DNA from 3 places in the Comamonas sp. A23 genome. Region 1 is predicted to be linked to each of the others. Evidence: predicted binding sites of a transcription regulator. Region 1 holds the regulator's gene; each other region holds the start of a gene.
The links. Region 1 encodes FNR, which switches genes on or off when oxygen is low (the NO sensors DNR and NnrR bind a similar motif). Its sites were predicted from a motif close to TTGATNNNNATCAA; they were not measured.
Positions count from the first base shown of each region.

Region 2: a site for FNR is predicted at 2,862-2,875, ahead of adhP (alcohol dehydrogenase AdhP). Genes of this name have one in related genera too.
Region 3: a site for FNR is predicted at 2,602-2,615, ahead of cyoA (ubiquinol oxidase subunit II). Genes of this name have one in related genera too.

Region 1 is NZ_RSDT01000001.1:364,469-372,136, reverse strand. It holds gene EIC84_RS01775 (bifunctional diguanylate cyclase/phosphodiesterase) at 1-854, opposite strand, end outside; gene EIC84_RS01770 (HD-GYP domain-containing protein) at 851-2,113, opposite strand; gene EIC84_RS01765 (sulfite exporter TauE/SafE family protein) at 2,206-2,919, opposite strand; gene hemN (oxygen-independent coproporphyrinogen III oxidase) at 2,923-4,305, opposite strand; gene fnr (fumarate/nitrate reduction transcriptional regulator Fnr) at 4,574-5,296, shown strand; gene EIC84_RS01750 (hypothetical protein) at 5,360-5,623, opposite strand; gene EIC84_RS01745 (FixH family protein) at 5,881-6,186, opposite strand; gene ccoG (cytochrome c oxidase accessory protein CcoG) at 6,313-7,668, opposite strand, start outside.
Region 2 is NZ_RSDT01000003.1:313,706-321,373, forward strand. It holds gene EIC84_RS09730 (tripartite tricarboxylate transporter substrate binding protein) at 1-530, opposite strand, end outside; gene EIC84_RS09735 (DUF2905 domain-containing protein) at 739-939, shown strand; gene trxC (thioredoxin TrxC) at 1,149-1,583, shown strand; gene adhP (alcohol dehydrogenase AdhP) at 1,646-2,680, opposite strand; gene EIC84_RS09750 (multifunctional CCA addition/repair protein) at 2,918-4,180, opposite strand; gene EIC84_RS09755 (glutathione S-transferase family protein) at 4,240-4,920, opposite strand; gene queC (7-cyano-7-deazaguanine synthase QueC) at 5,036-5,797, shown strand; gene EIC84_RS09765 (hypothetical protein) at 5,914-6,174, opposite strand; gene EIC84_RS09770 (5-formyltetrahydrofolate cyclo-ligase) at 6,193-6,765, opposite strand; gene EIC84_RS09775 (lytic transglycosylase domain-containing protein) at 6,781-7,668, shown strand, end outside.
Region 3 is NZ_RSDT01000001.1:703,838-711,505, reverse strand. It holds gene EIC84_RS03260 (tripartite tricarboxylate transporter substrate binding protein) at 1-913, shown strand, start outside; gene EIC84_RS03255 (MFS transporter) at 1,031-2,371, opposite strand; gene cyoA (ubiquinol oxidase subunit II) at 2,710-3,765, shown strand; gene cyoB (cytochrome o ubiquinol oxidase subunit I) at 3,828-5,834, shown strand; gene cyoC (cytochrome o ubiquinol oxidase subunit III) at 5,827-6,459, shown strand; gene cyoD (cytochrome o ubiquinol oxidase subunit IV) at 6,460-6,885, shown strand; gene EIC84_RS03230 (SURF1 family protein) at 6,894-7,668, shown strand, end outside.

The DNA of each region.
Region 1 (7,668 bases):
CCGCCAGCCGGGTTGACCTGAACGATGACACCATTGGCATCGGCAATGAAGATACCGTCCAGGCTGGACTCGAACACTCTTGCAGCCAGACGCAGTTCTGTCGCCGAGCTGGATTCCACCGTGATGTCTCGATAGGAGTAGATACGCCCTATCGCCACACCGCGGCTGAGCTGAGGCACGGAGCGGCGCTCCAGAACCCTGCCACTGAGCAGCTGCAGTACCTCCGAGGTTTCAGGAGCCGACAGGTCCTGCGCATCCTGTAGAAGAGTGAACTGACTCTCGCTGCTGATGGTCTGCGCTTCCAAATGGGCAAAGACGGCCGCATCATCTCGCTGCACGAGCAGTGGTTCGGGTAGTTGCCACAGCTCCGCGAAACGGTGATTGAATGCACGAATGCCGCCGCGCAGATCACAGACCAGCATGCCATCTGCAGCGGACTCAAGCGTCGCCCGCAACTCTGCAAGCAGCATGTCCAGTTCGCTCTCGTGCCGCAACTGCTCGCTGCGGTCGAGCATGGTGAGCATCAACCAGCGTGGATTCAGGGCGATGGAGCCCACCGCCATCTCCACAGCTGTCAATGAACCATTGGCTGTACAGATTTCTGTGAGGAATTTCGCCCCACCCACCCAGTTTGAGGCATCCTGCCAGAACGCCTTTTGCACCAGAGAGGCGCACAGCACATCGACATACTGCTCCTGCGCCTGCTCGGGCGTGTAGCCTGTGAGCTGCATACTGGCTGCATTGGCATGCACGACACGCAATGTCTGCGCATCCAGCAGCCAGACCGCCTCCTGCAAACCATCGAGCATGGAGGCAAGCAGAGGGTCAATCAGAAAACTCTGCTGCAAAGTCACGCGAGGTCTTTCTCGGCAGCAGGTGCTGCAGAACTGTCAAAAAAGTAGCAAAGACGCCTTTGCGGCTGTAAAGCTTCTAACGCATTTCGAGAAAGCTGATTTCGCGTCAAGCCCCGGCGAATACCCAAACCCACATATTCAAGCAAATCTACGAACCGCAGCTTCTGCGGCGCCTGCATGTCATAGGTCAGCACCTGCGGCTTGAGCGACTGGCTGGTGTTGACAGACACCACCACGCCCATCCGCCCATCGCTTAGTTCCACCAAAGAGCCCGGCGGATAGACCCCCAAGGTCTGCACGAATGCCTTGAGCACATCGGGCGCATATCGCTGGCGATACTGTCCATACAGTGCAGCCATGGCTTCATGAGGCGTCATTTCGTTGCCTTGCAATGGCAGATTGCACAAGCGCTCAAAATTATTGACCAGCGCCAGGATCTGTCCGGCAATGTCCATATCTTCGGCCAGCAAGCCAAGTGGAAAGCCTGACCCATCGGCCCATTCATGATGCTGGGCGATGGCCGTCGTGACGGAAGGAGGATAGCCCATGGATAGAGCCAATGCCACCGACTCTCCGACATGACGCGCATACACGGTCTCTCGCAGAGGCGTGCGGCCCGTGCCCTGATTCAGTGCATTGGCCGATGCGGAAATTTCAAGCCCCGGCTTGCCGATGTCATGCAACAGGGCCGCCGTGCCCAGATCCTTCAATACGTCATCGCACAGGCCCAGCGTCTTACCCAGCAACAGGCTCAGCACGGAGACGTTGACACCATGTACGCCAAAGGTGGCGCCCCCCGTATCCGCGAGCAGATGCAAACTCAGATCACGAGCCTGCGCCAGTTTGACGACTTGCTGTGCAACCAGCATATCCGTCGTTGTCCGCGCCTTCTCGGGGTTGACAGGCAACAAGGCCTGCACGTCATCAAATACGGAAACCGCGCCCAGAAACCTGGACTGCACGCCCAAAATACTGTTACGCCATGCATGCGCATCGTTCTCAGGGGGGACAGGAGCGGGTTGAGGGTCTGCGGCCGGAGGTGCTGCCGCTTCCTCCAGATCGCTTCTCGATAGATCGACCTGAACTGCCTTGAGCTTCAGGGTCCTAAGTGTCTGCAACTGCTCGTCATTGACAATCTTGAAACTGCTGACGGGAAACGGATGGCGCAACCAGCCGGTCTCCAGATGGACATACATGCCGATACGCAGTTGTCCGATATCAATAGCAACGAAACGATTCACTTTGAGCGCTACACACAAGATAAGACATTATTCCGCAGTTCCATGACTGCTCAAGCATGACTAGGGTCTGTTGGGATGCAAACAGCATCAACAATCCCCTCTTGTGTGACTTATCGGCACCAAAGGCTGGGTTTGTAGACCAGGTCCATCCACAAAGCCCAACTCGCAACGCCAATCAGCATCAGACCTGCAACTCTGGTGCCCCATCTGGCCCGCAATGCATTGACATGCGACTGTCCCAGTTGCCACAGCCAGGGACCCGCCAGCAGCCACAGTGCACCACCAACGGCAAAGGCTGCCATGGACAAAGCCCCTTGCCAGGCGCCGCCACTCAAGGCCGCCACCAACACAGCCGAATACAGCAAACCACAAGGCATCAGTGCCCAGGCAAAGCCTGCTGCCAGACTGCCGCCTGGCGCGGTGACCCAGGGCTGAACCCTGGCCCAGACGGAACGCCCCGCCCGCTCCAGCCAGGCTGGCTGCCGCGCCTGCACCACCATGGCCAGTCCCCAGGCCATGACCGCCACATGCATCAGCGTCCAAAGTCTCTGCAATGCCGTTGTCTGACTGGTCAGCCAGGCCAGACTTTCCATGGCCACGGCCGCGATCCCGCCCAGCAGGGCATAGGCAGCGATGCGCCCCAGATGAAACAGACTGGTACGCAGCCATTGGCGTTTTTGCAGGCCGAGCACGACAACTGGCTGCCCGCCGCCGACAGGCTTCGCTGCTGTGACCACACTGCAGGGGGCAGCGCACATCACAAGACAATGGGGCCCACCCACGAGCCCCATGATCAAAGCAGTCCAGACCAGCGAAAACAACATGCGCTAGATGATGCGCGAAAAGCGGGCGCGGTTCCGGTCGGCCTGCAAATATCGGTCAAACAGCATGGCTACTCCGCGCACAAAAAACCAGCCCAGGCCAGTGACCTTGAAGCCCTCGGCGGACAGCTCGACCAAGCCGTTGCGCTGCATCTCTGCCAGCGCATCCAGCTCCGCAGCGAAGTATTCGCGGAAATTGATAAGCCAGGCCTGCTCCATGGGCTCATACAGGACGGAGCCCTGGCACATGATGGACATGATGACGGCTCTGCGCACCAGATCGTCACGTGAAAGTGCCAGTCCGCGCTGCACGGGCAACATGCCGCCATCGACGGCATCGTAATACTCTTCAAGAGTCTTGACGTTCTGGCTGTAGGTCGCGCCCACCTTGCCGATAGCCGATACGCCCAGTGCAATCAGATCGCAATCAGGCTGGGTGCTGTAGCCCTGAAAATTGCGATGCAGGCGCCCCTGGCGCTTGGCAATGGCCAAAGAGTCGTCAGGCAGCGCAAAGTGGTCCATGCCTACATAGACATAGCCGCCATCCATGAATGCATCAATTGCGCCGGAGAGCATGTTCAGCTTGTCCTGCCCCATGGGCAGGTCTGCCGATTCGATGCGCCTTTGCGGCTTGAAGCGCTCGGGCAGATGCGCATAGGCATACAGTGCAATGCGATCGGGGCGCAGCTCATTGACCTGTGCCAGCGTGCGCGCAAAAGACTCGGGCGTCTGCCTGGGCAGCCCGTAGATCAGGTCCACATTGATGGAAACAAAGCCCAGGCGGCGCGCCTCGGCCACCAACGAAAAGACTTGCTCGGCGGGCTGCTCGCGGTGCACCGCTTTCTGCACCGCGGGATCAAAGTCCTGCACGCCAAAGCTCAGGCGATTGAACCCCATGTCCTTGAGAGCTCTCAGCCGCTCGTTGCTGACGGTGCGCGGATCGACCTCGATGGAGTACTCGCCCGCGGGATCCAGCTTGAAATGTTCACGCATCAAGACCATCAGCTGCTGCAACTCGGCATCGCTGAAGAAGGTCGGTGTGCCTCCGCCCAGATGCAGCTGGCTTACGAGCTGGCCTTTGCCGCAATGCTCGGTATGCATGGCCAGCTCACGGCTCAAGTAGTCCAGATACTCGGCAGCCTTCTCATGATGCTTGGTCACGATCTTGTTGCAGGCGCAGTAATAGCAAAGCGACTCACAGAACGGCACATGCACATAAACGGACAGGGGCAAAGCGCGCGAGCCAGAATGCGTCTTGCGCTGCTTGAGTGCCAGTATGTAGTCGTCTGCACCAAAAGCCTCAACAAAACGGTCGGCTGTTGGGAACGATGTGTAGCGTGGGCCGGGGATATCAAAGCGGCTCAGCAACTCAGGCGTGACTGCGGTCATAACTGGGAGTTAGGGTGCGCCCACACTCTGTATAGAGCAGATTTCAATGGAAATCAGATCCTGAAAATCATGCCCAAAATAGGCAAAAGCGCATGTTTTTGAACGAATACAGGCAATGTGCCCCAAGGCAATCACCCTGTCCTTGATGAAAATCAAGAGACCTCAAGGCAAGTGCTGCGACAATTTGATCCATCTCATCTTCAACCACGAGGTCAATGACCAGCGCGACTCTCCACTCCGTGTCTGTCTGCGCCGTTGCAAAAAGCCCATGAATCTTCAGACCATCAAAGCATCCTGCTCCAACTGCAATCTGCGTGAACTGTGCATGCCCATGGGCCTGGACGATGAACAAATGGAGCGCATTGACGAGATTGTGGCCACGCGCCGCAAGGTCAAGCGCGGCGGTCTGCTGTTTCGCAATGGCGAAGAGTTCACCTCGCTGTATGCCATTCGAACCGGCTTCTTCAAGACCAGCGTGGCCACCGAAGACGGACGCGACCAGGTCACAGGCTTTCAGATGGCTGGCGAAATCATTGGTCTGGACGGCATCGTCAACGACCACCACACTTGTGATGCCGTGGCCCTGGAAGACGCCGAGGTCTGCGTCATGCCGTTTGACAAACTGGAGCAGCTCTCGCGCGAGGTCACGGCCCTGCAGAACCATGTGCACAAGGTCATGAGCCGCGAAATCGTGCGCGAGCATGGCGTGATGCTGCTGCTGGGCAGCATGCGTGCCGAAGAGCGCCTGGCGGCCTTTGTGTTGAACCTGGTTCAGCGCCTGTCGGCACGCGGCTTTTCCAAGTCGGAACTGGTGCTGCGCATGACGCGCGAAGAAATCGGCAGTTACCTGGGCCTCAAGCTCGAGACCGTGAGCCGCACTTTCTCCAAATTTGCAGAGGAAGGCATTGTGGAAGTCAAGCAGCGCCACCTGCGCATCCTGGATACCGAGGCGCTCAAACGCATCGTCAACAGCCAGCAATGCCAGAACTGAACCGAGTCGACAGACACTCTCAAGACAAAGCCCGCGGACAGCGGGCTTTTTTGTCTGTGCGAATTAATCGGGCAGAGGCTCGGAAACGATGCCGCCATTGAGATCGCTGACGGAGCGACCCAGCATCACCGTCATCGCACCTCCGATCAGGGTCACGACCCAGAAGGCAAAAAAAGCGACCGTATAGATGGCTTGGCGCGACCAGTCCAGGGGGGAGCCCAGCCAGTGCACATCCAGCGGGTCCACAAAGGCGAAAACCACCATCTCCATGATTGCCGCCGCCAGAAAGGCCGGCCAGACAATCCACATCCAGCGTCGAGCATCCATCCTGATTCTCCTTGGGCTGTGGGCTTGGTCATATTTTGCACAACAGTGGTGACCGTTCATGCAGGACTGCGGGCATGCACCGTGGCGGGAAACCCTGAACCACTCTCTTTTCAGTAGCATCCTGCGCCATCTGGATATCAAAAAACTATTTGCTTCTACATCAACGTTAGACAGAACATGCGCAACACGCTCTGATTTTGATATCGGCAACAAAAAAGGCCGCAAAAGCGACCTTGGCGGAGCAAGCGCCGGAGCGCTCAGCGATCCAGCGGATGGTCCTTGGCTGGCGTGGCCGCATGATTGCGGCCGGTGACTGCTGGGGCCAGGCTTTTTTCACTTTCGCTCAGGCGCTGGTTGATTTCCATGCCATGGCGGTAGTAGTCAGGGTCAATCACGGGATCAGGCCTGCTCAGTGCGATGTATGCGGTGACAAAGCCGGCAATCACCACGATCACCGGGCCGGCGATGATGAGCCAGACATGGGCAAACTTCCACCAGGGCTTGCCGTCCTCGGGGTGGATGATCTTGGCCGTTTGCGAGACCTTGGCTTGTGCTGCCGACATGATGAAACCTCTTTCCAAAATTCTGACCACCCAGACACACACGGCAGGGTGGCATAAATTGTTGCCGATTGGCGGTGCCCTTGTCCGGCCTCCGTGATGGCTCACGAAGACCGTCAAGACCTGGCATTAACGCGGCACCAGGAACACCGTCTTCTCGGAAATACGCCCTGCTCCGGCAGTCACTGCATCCACATTGAAGTGTACGGGGTGCGAGCCTGGAGTTGCTGAGCCATACGGAATCTGCAGCCGCACCGCAATGCCGCGCGTCTCTGCAGGGCCAACGCTCACTTCCTGCTCGGATGCGACTTCCAGATTCTCCAGGCCCACGGCGCTGATACGGTAGCGCTGCTCGGACTCGGTGGCGTTCATGATCTGCAGACGGTAGACGTTCTCCAGCTTGCCGCCCGCCACGATGCGCGAAAGCGCAGCACGGTCGCGAATCACATCGACCTTGAGCGGCTCGCGCAGCACCAGACTGGCGATCATGGCGGCGCTGAGGGCCACCAGCACGGCCGAGTAAATCAGCACACGCGGGCGGAAAATGCGGCGAATCACCTGCACCTGCTTCCAGGCCTTGGCGACGGCATTCTGAGTGGTCAATCGGATCAGGCCACGCGGATACTCCATCTTGTCCATCACGGAGTTGCAGGCATCGATGCACAGACCGCAGCCGATGCATTCGTACTGCAACCCTTTGCGGATATCGATGCCCACGGGGCAGACCTGAACGCAAAGCTTGCAATCTATGCAGTCCCCCAGGCCCTGTGCCTTGTAGTCGACATCTTTCTTGCGCGGGCCGCGAGCTTCACCACGTTCGGCGTCGTAGCTGACGATCATGGTGTCCTTGTCGAACATGGCACTCTGAAAGCGTGCATAGGGACACATGTACTTGCAGACCTGCTCGCGCATATAGCCGGCGTTGCCGTAGGTGGCGAAGCCGTAGAACGCCACCCAGAAAATCTGCCAGCTGCCCTGGAAGGCCATCAACTCCACACCCAACTCACGGATGGGCACGAAGTAGCCGACAAAGGTGAAACCTGTCCAAAGAGACAGAGCGATCCAGAGAAACTGCTTGAGCGACTTTTTCCAGATCTTCTCCAAAGTCCAGCCGCTCTTGTCGATACGCATGCGGGCACTGCGATCGCCTTCGACCTTGCTTTCGATCCACATGAAGATCTCGGTGTAGACCGTCTGCGGACAGGAGAAGCCACACCACAGACGCCCGGCTACGGCGGTAAACAGGAACAGCCCCAGTGCGCTGATGATCAGCAGCCCCGTCAGATAGATGAAGTCCTGCGGGTACAGCACCAGTCCGAACAGATAGAAGCGCCGGGCCCCCAGATCGAACAGCACCATCTGGCGCTCGCCCCACTGTAGCCAGGGCAGGCCGTAGAAGACGATCTGGGTCAGAAACACCATGGCCCAGCGCCACCGTGAGAACACGCCGCTAATAGAGCGTGAGTACACTTTTTGCTCGGAAGC
Region 2 (7,668 bases), on a different contig from region 1:
TTGAGCAGCTCGCCCGAGAGATGCACGGTGGAGCCCATGCCCGGCGAGCCATAGCTCATGCCGGTGCGGCGCTCGCGCGCGTAGCTCACCAGCTCGGCCACCGATTTGACCGGTGTTTTTGATTCGTTGATCACCAGCACATTGGGAATCGAGGTCACCAGAGCTACGTACTCGAAGTCGTCCAGGCTTTTCTCGCTGAGATTGCGGTACAGGCTGGGATTGATGGCCTGCGTGCCTGCCGTGCCGAACAGCAGCGTGTAGCCGTCATTGGCGGCGGCTGCGACGCGGCTGGCTCCGATGGCTCCGTTGGCGCCGGGGACGTTTTCCACCACGACCGGCTGGCCCAGGGCCTCGGCCAGACCCTGGCCGACCAGGCGTGCCACGACATCGGTGTTGCCGCCGGGCGAGAAAGGCACGACCAGCTTGAGCGGGCGATTGGGGAAGCTGTCGGCCGCGGCCGGCAGGGCCAGGCTGGCGCCTAGCAGCGCCACGGTCAGGAGAAACTGTTTGCGTGAAAAGGTCTGGGGCACGGTATGTCTCGTTGTTTGTAGTTGGCGGGCCGTGACGGCAGACGCATGGGCCCGATCCCTGCATGGCGCAGGGCTTGGACATCATGGGCAGAGGGGGGAATTGAGGTCAATCAATCTTTGGGAAGCATGTCATGCATAAACGGAATGGCTGCCTGACAGCATGGGCGCGCAGGTAGCCAGGGCGGTGCGCCCCTATACTTGCAGTCTCATGATTCGCTGGTTGATCGTCATTTTTCTGGCCCTGTTGCTCGTCAACGGGCTGCACGGCTGGCTGCAGCGCATAGGGCTGGGGCGTCTGCCCGGCGACTTCCGCTTTCGGCTGTTCGGCAAGGAATTTTTTCTGCCCGTGGCCAGTACGGTGCTGCTCAGCATGGTGGCGGCGCTGATTGCCCGCTTTGTGAAGCTCTGAGATCGTAAATACGTTCTGAGGCTGGCCGACTTGAATCTGCAGGCTTTGGCTGCACATACGGACCTGAGCCCGAGCAGTGCCTGCTGGCACCGTCAGGCATTGCCAAAGAAAGTACGACTTACGCAAAGCGGGTTCAGGCAAGGCGACTGTCCCAGAAGGCAGGCCGTTGTCGCATTCTTGTTTGCGTAAATCCTAGAAAGGTTGCCCCTGTGTCCGAATCCCTGCACTACGTCTGTCCTCATTGCCACACCACCAATCGCATTGCCAGCGACCAGCTGGGCAATCAGCCCGATTGCGGCAGCTGCCACCAGGCGCTGGTGACGGGCGAGCCCGTGGCGCTGGACAACGACAGCTTTGCCCGGCACACCGGCCGCAGCCAGTTGCCCGTGGTCGTGGATTTCTGGGCCCCCTGGTGCGGCCCCTGCCGCATGATGGCGCCGGCCTTTGCCCAGGCGGCCCAGCAACTGGCGGGGCAGGCGCAACTGGCCAAGCTCGATACCGAGGCTTATCCACAGGCTGCAGCACCGCTGGGCATTCGCAGCATTCCGACCATGGTGGTCTTCAAGGAAGGCAAGGAACTGGCACGCATCTCCGGGGCACTGCCTGCCTCGGAGATCGTGCGCTGGGTGCGCTCGGTGATCTGAGCGGCGGCTTCGCGCGAGCCGGCCCGCTCACCCGGCCCCGGTTCGGGGCCGGTTAGCCTTGCTCAGGCGGCGATGTCCAGCACCACGCGGCCTTCGATCTTGCCTTCGTGCATGCGGGCAAAGATGTCGTTGATGTTTTCCAGCTTGTCGGTGGATACGGTGGCCTTGACCTTGCCCTGGGCGGCAAAGTCCAGCGACTCCTGCAGGTCCAGGCGCGTGCCGACGATGGAGCCGCGCACCGTGATGCCCTTGAGCACCATGGAGAAAATCGGCAGCGGAAAATCGCCAGGTGGCAGACCGTTGAGCGAAATCGTGCCGCCGCGACGCACCATGCCCAGAGCCTGCTCGAAAGCCTTGGGCGACACGGCCGTGACCAGCACGCCGTGGGCGCCTTCGATCTCTCTTTGCAGATAGGCCGCCGGGTCGGTGTTCATGGCGTTGACGGTGACGGTGGCGCCCAGCTGGCGCGCCAGCGCGAGCTTGCTGTCGTCGATGTCGACCGCCGCGACATTGAAGCCCATGGCCTTGGCATATTGCACAGCCATATGGCCCAGGCCGCCGATGCCGGAAATCACCACCCAGTCGCCGGGCTTGGCGTCGGTGACCTTCAGGCCCTTGTACACCGTGACCCCGGCGCAGAGCACGGGAGCGACGTCGATAAAGCTCACATTGGACGGCAGATGGCCCACATAGTCGGGGTCGGCCAGTGCGTAATCGGCAAAGCCGCCGTTGACCGAATAGCCGGTATTGGTCTGAGATTCGCACAAGGTTTCCCAGCCGCCTATGCAGTGGCGGCAGAAGCCGCAGGCGCTGTGCAGCCAGGGCACGCCCACGCGATCGCCTTCCTTGACATGCTTGACGTTCTTGCCCGCCGCGGCCACATAGCCCACGCCCTCGTGGCCGGGAATGAAGGGCGGCTGGGGTTTGACGGGCCAGTCGCCTTCGGCCGCATGCAGATCGGTGTGGCAGACGCCGGAAGCGGCAATCTTGACCAGGATCTGATCGTCTGCCGGTCGAGGTACCGGCATTTCTTCGATCGTGAGCGGCTTCCCGAAGGAACGCACCACGGCGGCTTTCATGGTCTGGGGTAAGGACATCAGAGCACCTCCTTGAAGCAAGAGGGCAAGGCCGTGGCCTGTGGGCCGGACACTTGCCCGTCAAAGAACCATACCGGTATGGAATGGGTGTTGCAGCGGGCTTCGTGACCCGCTGCATGGCCCGGGCGGAGCGAACCGCCGCAGCCGTCTCGTACTGTGCAATGGCTGCAGCATAGCTTCTTTGACTTAACTCAAACCGCGCACATCCTTGCCTTCTGGACCTCGGCGCGCGAGCTGCTAGGCGCCGCCTTCCAGATAGGCGGCAATCGCCTGCTCGCGCGCCTTGCTCACTGCGTCGCCGATGGCCTTGCCCTTGAGGCCGCGCTGTGCTGCGGCCTGGGCGACCGGGCCGGTTTCCACGGCCAGAGCCGCTTTCAGGGCATTGCCCAGGCGCTGGCGCTGCGGATAGGCCGCATCTTCAAAACCCTGCCGTCCGCGCGCGTCGCATTCGCAGGCCTGCAGGGCTTCCTCGAAGCGCTGGGGCTTGCGGATGGCATCGCAGCGCTCGAGCAGCCGCAGCAGGGCGGCGGCATTGAGTTCATGGCTGCGGTGGATGTTGCCATGCTCGCGCGCCACGACCTCGGCCAGCTCCTTGCAGTCGTTGGGTACGCGCCAGCGCTCGCAGACCTGTAGCAGCAGGCGGGCGCTGCGCTGCTCATGGCCGATATGGCGGGGCAGCACATCGGCCGGCGTGCTGCCCTTGCCGAAGTCATGGCAGAGGCAGGCAAAACGCACGGACAGCGGTGCCTGCAGGCGCGCCGACATGTCCAGCACCATCATGGCATGCACGCCGCAATCGATCTCGGGGTGGTATTCGGCGCGCTGGGGCACGCCCCAGAGCTTGTCGAGTTCGGGCAGCAGCCGGACCAGCGCCCCGCATTCGCGCAGGATCTCGAACATGCGCGAGGGCTGGGCCTCCATCAGGCCGCGGCTGATTTCCTGCCACACGCGCTCGGGCACCAGGGCATCGACCTCGCCGGCCGCCACCATCTCGCGCATGAGTTCCATGGTCTCGGGCGCGACGGAAAAATCGGTGAAGCGCGCCGCAAAGCGGGCCAGACGCAGAATGCGTACCGGGTCTTCGCGGAAGGCATCGGTCACATGGCGCAGCACGCGATTCTTCAGATCCTGCTGGCCGTGGTAGGGGTCGACCAGATCTTCGAGGTCGCCGTTGCCTGTCCAGTCTGCGGGAGCAGCGATGGAGTTGATGGTGAGATCGCGCCGCGCCAGGTCTTCTTCCAGTGTCACATCGGCGGCGGTGTGGACCACAAAGCCGCGATAGCCCATGCCGTTCTTGCGCTCGGTGCGTGCCAGCGCATATTCCTCATGGGTCCGGGGGTGCAGAAACACCGGAAAGTCGCGCCCCACGGGCACGAAGCCGCGCGCGCTCATCTGCTCCGGCGTGGCGCCAACCACCACCCAGTCCGTATCGTTGACGGGCAGGCCCAGCAATGCATCGCGCACCGCACCGCCTACCTTGAAAACCTTGAATTCACTCATGCTGCAATGGTAGTGGCTGCGAGCCGGCCTGCAGATACCGCAATCGCGGGAGCCAAGCCTCAGCGCTGCTGGCGATAGGGCTCTTCAAACTGCAGAAAGTCGTGCTCGGCCAGCGCTGCCTGAATCCATTCCTGGGTGGCTGGCAACTGGGTGACGCGCTGCACATAGGCGCGTACCGGGGCCGAGGTCGGCAGGCCGTAGCTGTTGATGCGCATGCACACCGGCGCAAAAAACGCATCGGCAATGCTGAACTGGCCAAACAGCATGGGGCCGCTGGCAGCGCTCAGCAGCGGGGTCCAGAGCTCTTCGAGTTGCTGGATATCGCTGCGCAGATCGGCATGCTCGGCCCAGAGCCGGGCTCCGGTTTCCTGCAACTGGGCTTCGATATTCATGGGGCAGAAGCTGCGCAGCGCGCCGAAGCCGCTGTGCATCTGCGCCACCAGGCTGCGCGCGCGGGCGCGCTGGGCCACGGTCTGCGGCCACAGATGCTTGTCGGGAAAACGCTCGGCCAGGTATTCGCAGATGGCCAGGCTGTCCCAGATGATCAGTCCCTCGTCGACCAGCAGCGGCACCTTGCCGGTCGGTGCGAGTGCCAGCGCCTGCAGCTTGAAGCTGGAGTCGGGTGCAAAGCTGTCAAAGCGCAGCGTGAGCTCTTCGAAGCTGATGCCGCTTTGGCGCATCAGCACCCAGGGACGCATGGACCAGGACGAGTAATTCTTGTTGCCGATATAGAGCTTCATGGCGGACTCCTGTGTGGTTTGTCGAGCAGCTTATCAAGCTTGGGCCTGACGGTCTGTGTGTTTTGATTCCACAGTCATGTCTCGGTGGCACGGCGGATGATGTAATTGCAGCACTATGGCAAATACTTCGACTTCTTCTGCAAGCCCGGCCGCTCAGGTGGCCGGGGCCGGTCACCACAAGGGCGCGCTGGTGCTGTTCTCGGGCGGCCAGGACTCGACCACCTGCCTGGCCCAGGCCCTGGCCATGTTCGAGCGCGTGGAGACGCTGGGCTTTGACTACGGCCAGCGCCACAGCGTGGAGATGCAGGTGCGCGCCGGTGTGCGCGAGCAGCTGGCTGAGCGTTTTCCCCTGTGGGCGCCTCGTCTGGGCGAGGACCATGTGCTGTCGCTCGACGTGCTCAAGCAGATTGGCGGCTCGTCCCTGACCGAGGATGTGGCTTTTGCCATGCAGGCCGACGGCCTGCCCAACACCTTTGTGCCGGGCCGCAACCTGCTGTTTCTGACGCTGGCCGGCGCGCTGGCCTATCGCCGCGGGCTGACGGTGATCGTCACCGGCGTCTGCGAGACCGATTACTCGGGCTACCCCGATTGCCGCGACGACACCATGAAGGCCCAGCAACTGGCGCTGAACCTGGGCCTGGAACGCCGGCTGCGCATCGATACGCCGCTGATGTGGCTGGACAAGGCCCAGACCTGGCAACTGGCCCAGGATCTGGGCGGCAGCGAACTGGTGGAGCTGATCCGCACCGAGACCCATACCTGCTATCAGGGCACGCGCGATGCGCTGCACGAGTGGGGCTATGGCTGTGGCAGCTGCCCGGCTTGCGAGCTGCGTGCATCGGGCTGGCACAACTGGCGCGCCAGCCAGTCAGCTTGAAATTGATAGCTTCTTGCGCTTGATAAAAAAGGACTTCAGGCTGATAAAGCTATGAAGTCCTTTAATTGAATGCAGTAAATGCTCCTTAATAAGGAGCATTTTTTCGATGAACGCGATCAGGCGCTGGGCCGCGTGGCGATCTGCCCGGCCTGAATCTGCGCCGTCATCTGGCTGAGCCAGGCCTGGCTCTCGGGGCGCTCGAACAGAAAGTCCCAGATGGCATCGTGCTGGCGCGGTGTCAGGCCAAGCGCGCCATGGCGGCGCATATGTGCTTGCAGCCGCAGCACCTCGGGGTGCGTGAGCGGCAGCTGCATCACGGTCAGTGGCGGGCGCTGGCGGTAGCGGCGCTGGGGAATGTTCTTGCGGTGACGACTCATGGCAAAGCGATTCAAAGGTTAGACGGGCCAGACCACGCCGTTGTCGTTGAGGATGGCGTCCAGCGGCTGGTCATGGGCCTCGGGCTGGAAGTCATCGACATAGCCATTGGTGTAGCCCAGGCCCACGGTGAAGGGGCGCGGGCTCAGCTCGGCCAGTGTACGGTCATAGAAACCGCCGCCATAGCCGAGACGGTAGCCGCCGGCCGCATAACCTACGCAGGGGACAAACAGCAGCGTGGGCACCAGCAGTTCGGTATCCTTGGGCTTGGGAATGCCATAGGCGTCCTCCTCCATCGGGCAACCGGGGTACCAGGCGTGAAAACTCAGCGTCTTGCGCTGTTTGTCTATCACCGGCAGCCCGATCCTGCGCCTTTGTGGAGTACCCTGTAGCTCGCCATCTTCCTTCCAGCGATGCAGGGCTGGCAGCGGATCGAATTCACCCTTGATGGGCCAGTAGGCACCAATCACGGTATCGGGCCGCTCCATCAGCCAAAAGCGCATCACCTGCTGCAGCGCATCGGCGCGTTGTAGGCGATCTGGAAGGTTGAGGCGCAGTTCAATCAACTTGCGGCGTAACGCTGCTTTGTCCATCGGATAATTTCCTCCATGCACTGGCTGAAGATTTTGACACCGCTTTGTGCGGCTTCCCTGTTGACTGTAGCTGCTCCCTTTGCGCAGGCACAAAACCCGGGCGACGCCGTGTTGCTGGATATGCAAAAAGCATTCCGCAGTCGCAATCAGACGGCGCTGACCCAGCTCCTGCCTCAGGCTGCCGGTCACCCCCTCGAACCTTGGGCCGCTTACTGGGAACTCAAGAACCGTCTGGAAACCGCCTCGCCCGATGAAATCCAGGGCTTTCTGAACCGCTATGCCGGCACCTATCAGGAAGACCGCTTGCGCAACGACTGGCTGCTGCTGCTGGGCAAGCAGCGCGACTGGAACACCTTCAGCCAGGTCTATCCCAAGTTCCGCATGCGCGACGACAAGTCCGTCACCTGTTACGCCCTGCTCGCCGATGCCTTGCAAGGCCGGGGCGCGCCCAATGTGGGCCAGCAGGTACGCGATCTGTGGCTGGCACAGAAGGATGCCGATGACGGCTGCACCACGGCCGCCGGCCAGCTGTATGCGAACAAGCTGATCACCGACGCCGATGTCTGGCGCCGTGCCCGTGTGGCTACCGAAAACAATCGCCAGAAGGCGGCCCGTGATGCGGTGGCCATCGTCGCCCCCGAGGCCGCCGACCAGGTGGCGCAGGTCTTTGCCTCGCCCGTCAAATACCTGGCAGGCCAGAGCAAGGCACGCGGCCGCGAACGCAAGGAGCTGGCCCTGCTGGCCCTGATCCGCATGGCGGCCAGCGACCCCGATGCGGCCGCCACGCAGATCGACGGCGGCTGGGGCGCCCAGCTCAACGGCGAGGAGCGCAACTGGGCCTGGGCTGTGGCCGGCAAGCAGGCTGCCTTCAAGCTCTCGCCCGATGCCAATAGCTATTTCGGC
Region 3 (7,668 bases), 340 kb from region 1:
CCAGAGCGACAAGTGGCCCACCAAGTCCTCACGCATCATCAACCCCTTCCCCGTAGGCGGTGGCCCCGATGGCCTGTCGCGCCTGGTGGCCGACAAGCTGGGCCGCGCCTGGGGTCAGCCCGTGGTGGTGGAAAATCGTCCCGGCGGCAACGGCTTCATCGCCATCAATGAATTCAAGCGCGGCGCCACCGACGGTACGGACATGATCCAGCTGGACAACGTCCATATCGCCGCCTACCCCCACCTGTTCAAGAAGCTGCCCTATGACTTGAACAAGGACTTCGAAATCCTGATGCCCTTGTTCCGCAACTTCTTCTTTGTCTGCGTGCCCGTCAACAGCCCTTACAAGACCATCGGCGACCTGATTGCCGACGCCAAGGCGCACCCCGGCAAGCTGAACTACGGCTCCTGGTCCGTGGGCAACCCTGTTCACCTGGGCTCGGCCCTGCTGGAAAACCAGACCGGCACCAAGATGGAGCATGTGATCTACAAGGAAACCAGCCAGCTGTACCAGGGCGTTGCCAATGGCGAGCTGACTTTTGCCCTGGGCTCCCTGGGCACGGCAGGCCCGCTGGTGCGTGGCGGCAAGCTGCGCTTCCTGGCCGTGGCAGCTCCCAGCCGTATTGCCGGCTTCGAGAACGTGCCCACAGTGTCCGAATCGGGCGGCCCCAAGGACTTCACTGCCATCGGCTGGAACGCCCTGGCCGTGCGCCCCGGTACACCCCCCGCCGTGATCGAAAAGATCCGCACCGATGTGCGCCAGGCCCTGACAGGCCAGGACGTCAAGGACAAGTTCGCAGCCTTCGGCTACGAATCCTTCAATCCCACGCCTGCCGAGTTCAAGGCCTTCATGGCCTCCGAGAGCAAGCGTTTCGGTGATGTCATCAAGAAGGCCGGTCTGGCTCTGGACTGATCCGTCTTCCAATCGATAAAAAGCCGCCTCTTGCAGGCGGCTTTTTCATGTCCTCTGGTATCAAGAAAAACGCCCGATGCAAGCACCGGGCGTTTTTCAGGGAAGTTCACTGACTTCTTATTGTTCGCGCGCCTCGATGGCACGGTTGATGCCCAGGGCCGCCAGCGTGCACAAGGCGCCCGACAGCAGATAGATACCCAGAGCCACCAGGCCGAACTTTGCCGAGACACCCAAGGCCACCAACGGAGCGAACGCCGCACCGATCAACCATGCCATATCGGTGGACAAGGCCGCACCGGTGTAGCGGAAGTGAGGCGAGAAGTTGGAGGTCACGGTACCCGATGCCTGCCCGTAGGACAATCCCAGAAGGATGAAGCCCACAATGATGAAGACATTGTTGCCCACCGTACCGCTGCCCAGCAGCCAGGGCGCCAGGAAACTGAAGATGCCGATCAGACAAGCCATGGTGCCCAGCGTATTGCGGCGGCCCACACGGTCGGCCAGCCAGCCAGAGAGCATGATGGCCATCCCCGCCAGAAGTGCGCCGATGATCTGCACCACCAATACATCGGTCACCGACTGATTCGAGTACATCGAGATCCAGGACAGCGGGAACACGGTGACCAGATGGAACAGTGCAAAGCTGGCCAGCGCCGCGAATGCGCCGATCATCACATTGCGGCCTTCGCTGGCCATCAAACGTGTGACGCTGACAGGCTCCAGTTCGCGCTCCTGCAGCGCCTGTGTATAGGACTGGCCCACAACCAGGCGCAGACGAGCAAACAAGGCCACCACGTTAATCGCAAAGGCAACGCAGAACGGGAAGCGCCAGCCCCAGCTGAGAAAATCGTCGGCACTCAGGCTCGAATACAGATAAGCGAACAGCGCTGCGGCAATGATGAAGCCCAGCGGAGCCCCCAACTGCCCGATCATCGAATACCAGCCGCGCTTGTCCTTGGGTGCCGACATGGCCAGCAGCGAAGGCAGACCGTCCCAGGTACCGCCAAGAGCCAGGCCCTGCCCGACGCGCAGGATCACCAGCGCCCAGACCGCTTTCATGCCAGCGACTTCATAGCTGGGCAGGAAGGTCATGCCCACGGTGCAGACGCCCAGCAGCAACAAGGCCAGAGTGAGCTTGGTGGCTCGCCCCCAGCGGCGCTGCACGGCCATGGATAGCGCCGTGCCGACAGGACGGGCCACAAAGGCCAGCGAGAAAATGGTAAATGCCGCCAGCGTGCCATCGAGCTTGGACAGATCGGGAAACAGCAGTGACGGAAACACCAACACGCAGGCAATGCCGAACACGAAGAAGTCGAAGTACTCGGATGAGCGCCCGATGATCACCCCCACGGCAATCTCGCCGGGGGTCACATCCTCGTCGGTATCCGCGTAGGCCAGGGTTTCCGAGTTCTCATAGTCTTGCTGAGTAAGACCAACGGACGGGTTCATGCTTGTCATAAAGGTACAACTCCTTGTCTTACTTTTCAGTCCCGGGGACGCTTTCCGTTCTACGCCCAAGCATGTGCAGCTGCAATAGAGTTTTTGCCCTGAGCACTGTCAGCCCAGCCCTGTGCAGGCCCCGTTTTTGAGGGCTGATTTGACAATTTCAAGCCCTGTCAGCTCAAAGTTTGTCCACACGCCAAAGCCGCTAAACCCTTGTCGCATAGCGCATTTCCAATCCCGAGCTGTTGACCTTGGACAAAATGTCCAATGGACAAGCCCCTGTTTGGTATTACATTTGCCGAGATCCAGTAATCCGCGTTTACACCTAAGCGCGACTTTGTCACGCCCAAAGCATGTTAAAAATCAAGGAAATCCGTGGGCCCGCGTGGCTCTCAGCGGCCGCTTTGACCGCAACCCTCGCCGGTTGCAGCAAGGCCGTCGTCCTCAACCCAGCTGGCGATGTCGCCAAGCAGCAAGGCGATCTGGTCATTACGGCCACTTTGCTGATGTTGCTCATCATCGTCCCCGTCATCTTTTTGACGCTGCTGTTTGCCTGGAAATACCGCCAGTCCAACACCGAAGCCAAGTACGACCCCGAATGGCACCACTCCACTGCGCTGGAGCTGGTGATCTGGACGGTTCCCCTGCTCATCATCATCGCTTTGGGCGCCATTACCTGGATCAGCACCCACAAGCTCGACCCCTATCGTCCCCTGGACCGCATCTCCGCCACCAAGGCTCTGGACCCCAACGTCAAGCCTCTGGAGATCCAGGTCGTGTCGCTGGACTGGAAATGGCTGTTCTTCTACCCCGAACAAGGCATTGCCACCGTCAACGAAGTGGCTGCCCCGGTGGATCGCCCCATTCACTTCAAGCTGACCTCCACCCACACCATGAACGCGTTCTACGTTCCTGATCTGGCCGGCATGATCTACACCATGCCCGGCATGCAGACCGAGCTGAACGCCGTGATCAACAAGCCCGGTGTCTATGGCGGCAAGTCCTCTCATTACAGCGGCGCTGGTTTTGCGGGCATGACCTTCAAGTTCCACGGTCTGGAAAACGAGCAGTTCGATCAGTGGATTGCCAAGGCCAAGACCGAAGGCAAGGTTCTGACACGCGACGCCTATATCGATCTGGCCAAGCCCAGCGAGCGCAACCCCGTTGAACGCTTCGCCAGCGTGGACGAAGGCCTGTACCACAAGGTCCTCAACCGCTGCGTGGAAGACGGCAAGATGTGCATGAACGAGATAATGGCCATCGACGCCGCCGGCGGCAAGCCACCTGCACACCACAGCAAGACCTCCAGCGTGGCCCTGCCCCTGGATGTCTGCACTTCCAAAGACGCTGACCGCGTTGTCGCCCTGCTCGACGAAGTCGCCGCCTCCGGAGCTGTCGCACAGCAATAAGTAGTTCACGGTGCGGATGCGCTCAGCGCTCAGCCGCTCCAATACGACAAAAGAGACTCAACATGTCTGAAACAACAACCCCGGCCTCCCACTGGCTGTTGGGCCGTATCACATGGGACCAGATTCCCATGACGCATGAGCCCATCGTGCTCATGACCTTTATTGCCGTGGTGCTTGGCGGCCTCGTCGTGGTCGGCGGCATCACCAAGTTCCGCCTCTGGGCTCCGCTGTGGAACGACTGGATCACCTCCATCGACCACAAGAAGATCGGCATCATGTACATGATCCTCGGTCTGGTAATGTTCCTGCGCGGCTTTGCCGATGCCGTGATGATGCGTCTGCAGCAGTCCATGGCCTTCGGCGACAACATGGGCTACCTGCCTCCTCACCACTACGACCAGATCTTCACGGCCCACGGCGTGATCATGATCTTCTTCGTGGCGATGCCCTTCGTGACCGGCCTGATGAACTACCTGGTTCCTCTGCAGATCGGCGCACGTGACGTGTCCTTCCCGTTCCTGAACAACTTCAGCTTCTGGATGACTACCGGCGGCGCCGTGCTGGTCATGATCTCCCTGTTCCTGGGCGAGTTCTCCACCTCCGGCTGGCTGGCCCTGTCCAACCTGGGGCACCAGAGCGGCAGCACGGGTCTTGATTACTACATCTGGGGCCTGCAGGTCGCCGGTGTGGGCACGACCTTGTCAGGTATCAACCTGATCGTGACCATCATCAAGATGCGCGCTCCCGGCATGAACCTGATGAAGATGCCCGTCTTCACCTGGACTGCCCTGTGCACCAACGCCCTGATCGTGGCCTCCTTCCCCGTGCTGACCGCAGCCCTGGTGCTGATGTCGCTGGACCGCTACGTCGGCACCAACTTCTTCACGAACGAACTGGGCGGCAACCCCATGCTGTACGTGAACCTGATCTGGATCTGGGGCCACCCCGAGGTCTACATCCTGATCCTGCCCTGCTTCGGCGTGTTCTCCGAAATCGTGGCAACGTTCAGCCGCAAGCGCCTGTTCGGCTACACCTCGATGGTCTACGCCACCGTGTGTATCACCATCCTGTCCTACCTGGTGTGGCTGCACCACTTCTTCACCATGGGCTCGGGTGCCAGCGTGAATACCTTCTTCGGTATCACCACGATGATCATCTCCATCCCCACGGGCGCGAAGATCTTCAACTGGCTGTTCACCATGTACCGCGGCCGCATCCGCTTCTCGGTGCCCATGCTGTGGACGGTGGGCTTCATGGTCACCTTCGCCATCGGCGGCATGACCGGCGTGCTGCTGGCCGTGCCTCCCGCAGACTTCGTGCTGCACAACTCGCTGTTCCTGATCGCCCACTTCCACAACGTGATCATCGGCGGCGTGGTGTTTGCCGTGTTTGCCGGCATCAACTACTGGTTCCCCAAGGCTTTCGGCTTCCGACTCAACGAGTTCTGGGGCAAGGCTTCGTTCTGGTTCTGGCTGGTCGGCTTCTGGGTTGCCTTCACTCCCCTGTACATCCTGGGTCTGATGGGCGTGACTCGCCGCGCCAACCACTTTGACGATCCCTCGCTGCAGATCTGGTTCATCATCGCTGCCTGCGGTGCCGCCCTGATCGCTGCCGGCATCGGCTGCTTCTTCATCCAGCTGGCCGTGTCCATCTGGAAGCGCGACGAACTGCGTGACGTAACCGGCGACCCATGGGAAGGCCGTACCCTGGAATGGGCCACTTCTTCGCCCCCTCCCCAGTACAACTTCGCCTTCACCCCCGTGGTGCACGACATCGACGCCTGGACCGACATGAAGAAGCATGGCTATCAGCGTCCGCTGAACGGCTTCGAGCCCATCCACATGCCCGCCAATACCGGCGCCGGCGTGGTGATTGCCGGCCTGTCCACCGTTCTGGGCTTTGCTCTGATCTGGCATATGTGGCCTCTGGTGATCGCTTCGTTCGCCGCGACCATCCTGGCTTCGATCATTCATACCTTCAACTACAAGCGTGACTACTACATCCCTGCGGCCGAAGTGGCCACATCGGAAGAAGCACGTACCAAGCAGCTTGCAGCAGCCCATGTCTAATACACATATCAACGCTGGCGGCGCAGCCGCCCTGGCTACTCGCGAGTACCACCTCGCGCACGAGCCTCATCCGGAAAACGGCACCTCGCTGGGCTTCTGGCTCTACCTGATGAGCGACTGCCTGATCTTTGCCGCACTGTTCGCCACCTATGGCGTGCTGGGCCGCAGCTATGCAGGCGGCCCCTCGGGCAAGGATCTGTTCGATCTGTCGCTGGTGGCCGTCAACACGGCTTTCCTGCTGATGTCGTCCATCACCTTCGGCTTTGCCATGCTTCAAAAGCAGAAGAAGAACGTGAACGGCACTCTGCTGTGGCTGGCCGTCACCGGCCTGCTGGGCGCAGCCTTCCTGGCCGTGGAACTCTATGAGTTCCACCACCTGATCCATCAAGGTGCGACGCCTCAGAGCAGCGCCTTCCTGTCGTCCTTCTTCACGCTGGTGGGCACCCACGGTATCCACGTGACCTTCGGTCTGGTCTGGCTGATCACCCTGATGATCCAGATCAAGAAGCACGGCCTGATCAACGAGAACGTGCGCCGTATCAACTGCCTGTCCATGTTCTGGCACTTCTTGGACGTGGTCTGGATCGGTGTGTTCACCTTTGTGTATCTGATGGGGGTGCTGTAAATGAGCGCACACGATATCCACGCCGGTCATGACGATCACCACGATCACGACGACCTGCACGTCACCATGGGCGACTATGTGAAGGGCTTCATCCTGGCCGTCATCCTGACCGCCATCCCCTTCTACCTGGTCATGAACAACATCATCACCGACCGCACCACGGCCGTGGCCGTGCTGGGCCTGTTCGCGGTGATCCAGGTGATCGTGCACATGGTGTACTTCCTGCACATGAACGGCAAGATCCAGGGCGGCTGGACCATGCTGTCCACCATCTTCACGGTGATCTTCCTGGCGATTGCGATCTCCGGCACGCTTTGGGTCATGTTCCACATGAACACCAACATGATGCCCGGTCATGAAATGCACCAGGCTGCAGGCCATGCAGATCACGCAGGTCACACGGCTCCCGCAGCTGTCACACCTTGACTGACCTCATGAAGAACCAGAGCGCTGCGCGGCAGCGCTCTCCCTTCGCCAAGGCGATGCTCGCGTTTGTGGGCATCGCCTTGTTTTTAGGCTTCATGGCTCTGGGCACCTGGCAGGTGCAGCGCCGCGCCTGGAAGCTCGATCTCATCGAGCGCGTGGAGCAGCGCGTGCACAGCGCCCCCGTGGCCTTGCCCGAGCCCGGCCAGTGGCCGCAGATCAATGCCGCCAGCCACGAGTACCTGCCTGTCAAGGCGCAAGGCCAATGGCAGGACAAGCAAAGCGTGCTGGCCAAAGCCTTGACCGAGGCCGGCGCGGGCTTCTGGCTCATGACGCCGCTGCAGCTGGGCGATGGCACACAGGTTCTGGTCAACCGCGGCTTCACGCCCGAGAAGCTGCGCGGCCAATGGCTCAAGCAGATTGCCGAAGCCGGCCCGTCCGCCGAGACCGTCACCGTCATCGGCCTGATGCGCATGAGCGAGCCCGGCGGCGGCTTTCTGCGCCAGAACGACCCGGCCAACGGCCAGTGGTACTCACGCGATGTCGCCGCCATTGCCCAGGTCCAGGGCCTGAGCAGGCCGGCCCCCTACTTCATAGACCAGGGTGTGCCCGCCAGCAACCCGGCCTATGTCCAGGCAGAGGCCGGCACCGAAGTCCTGCGCCCCGGCATGACGGTCATCCGCTTCCCGAACAGCCATCTGGTCTATGCGCTTACCTGGTATGGGCTGGCCATCATGGTGATCGGAGCGGCCTGGCTGGTACGCCGGCACGACAAGGCGGTTGCCA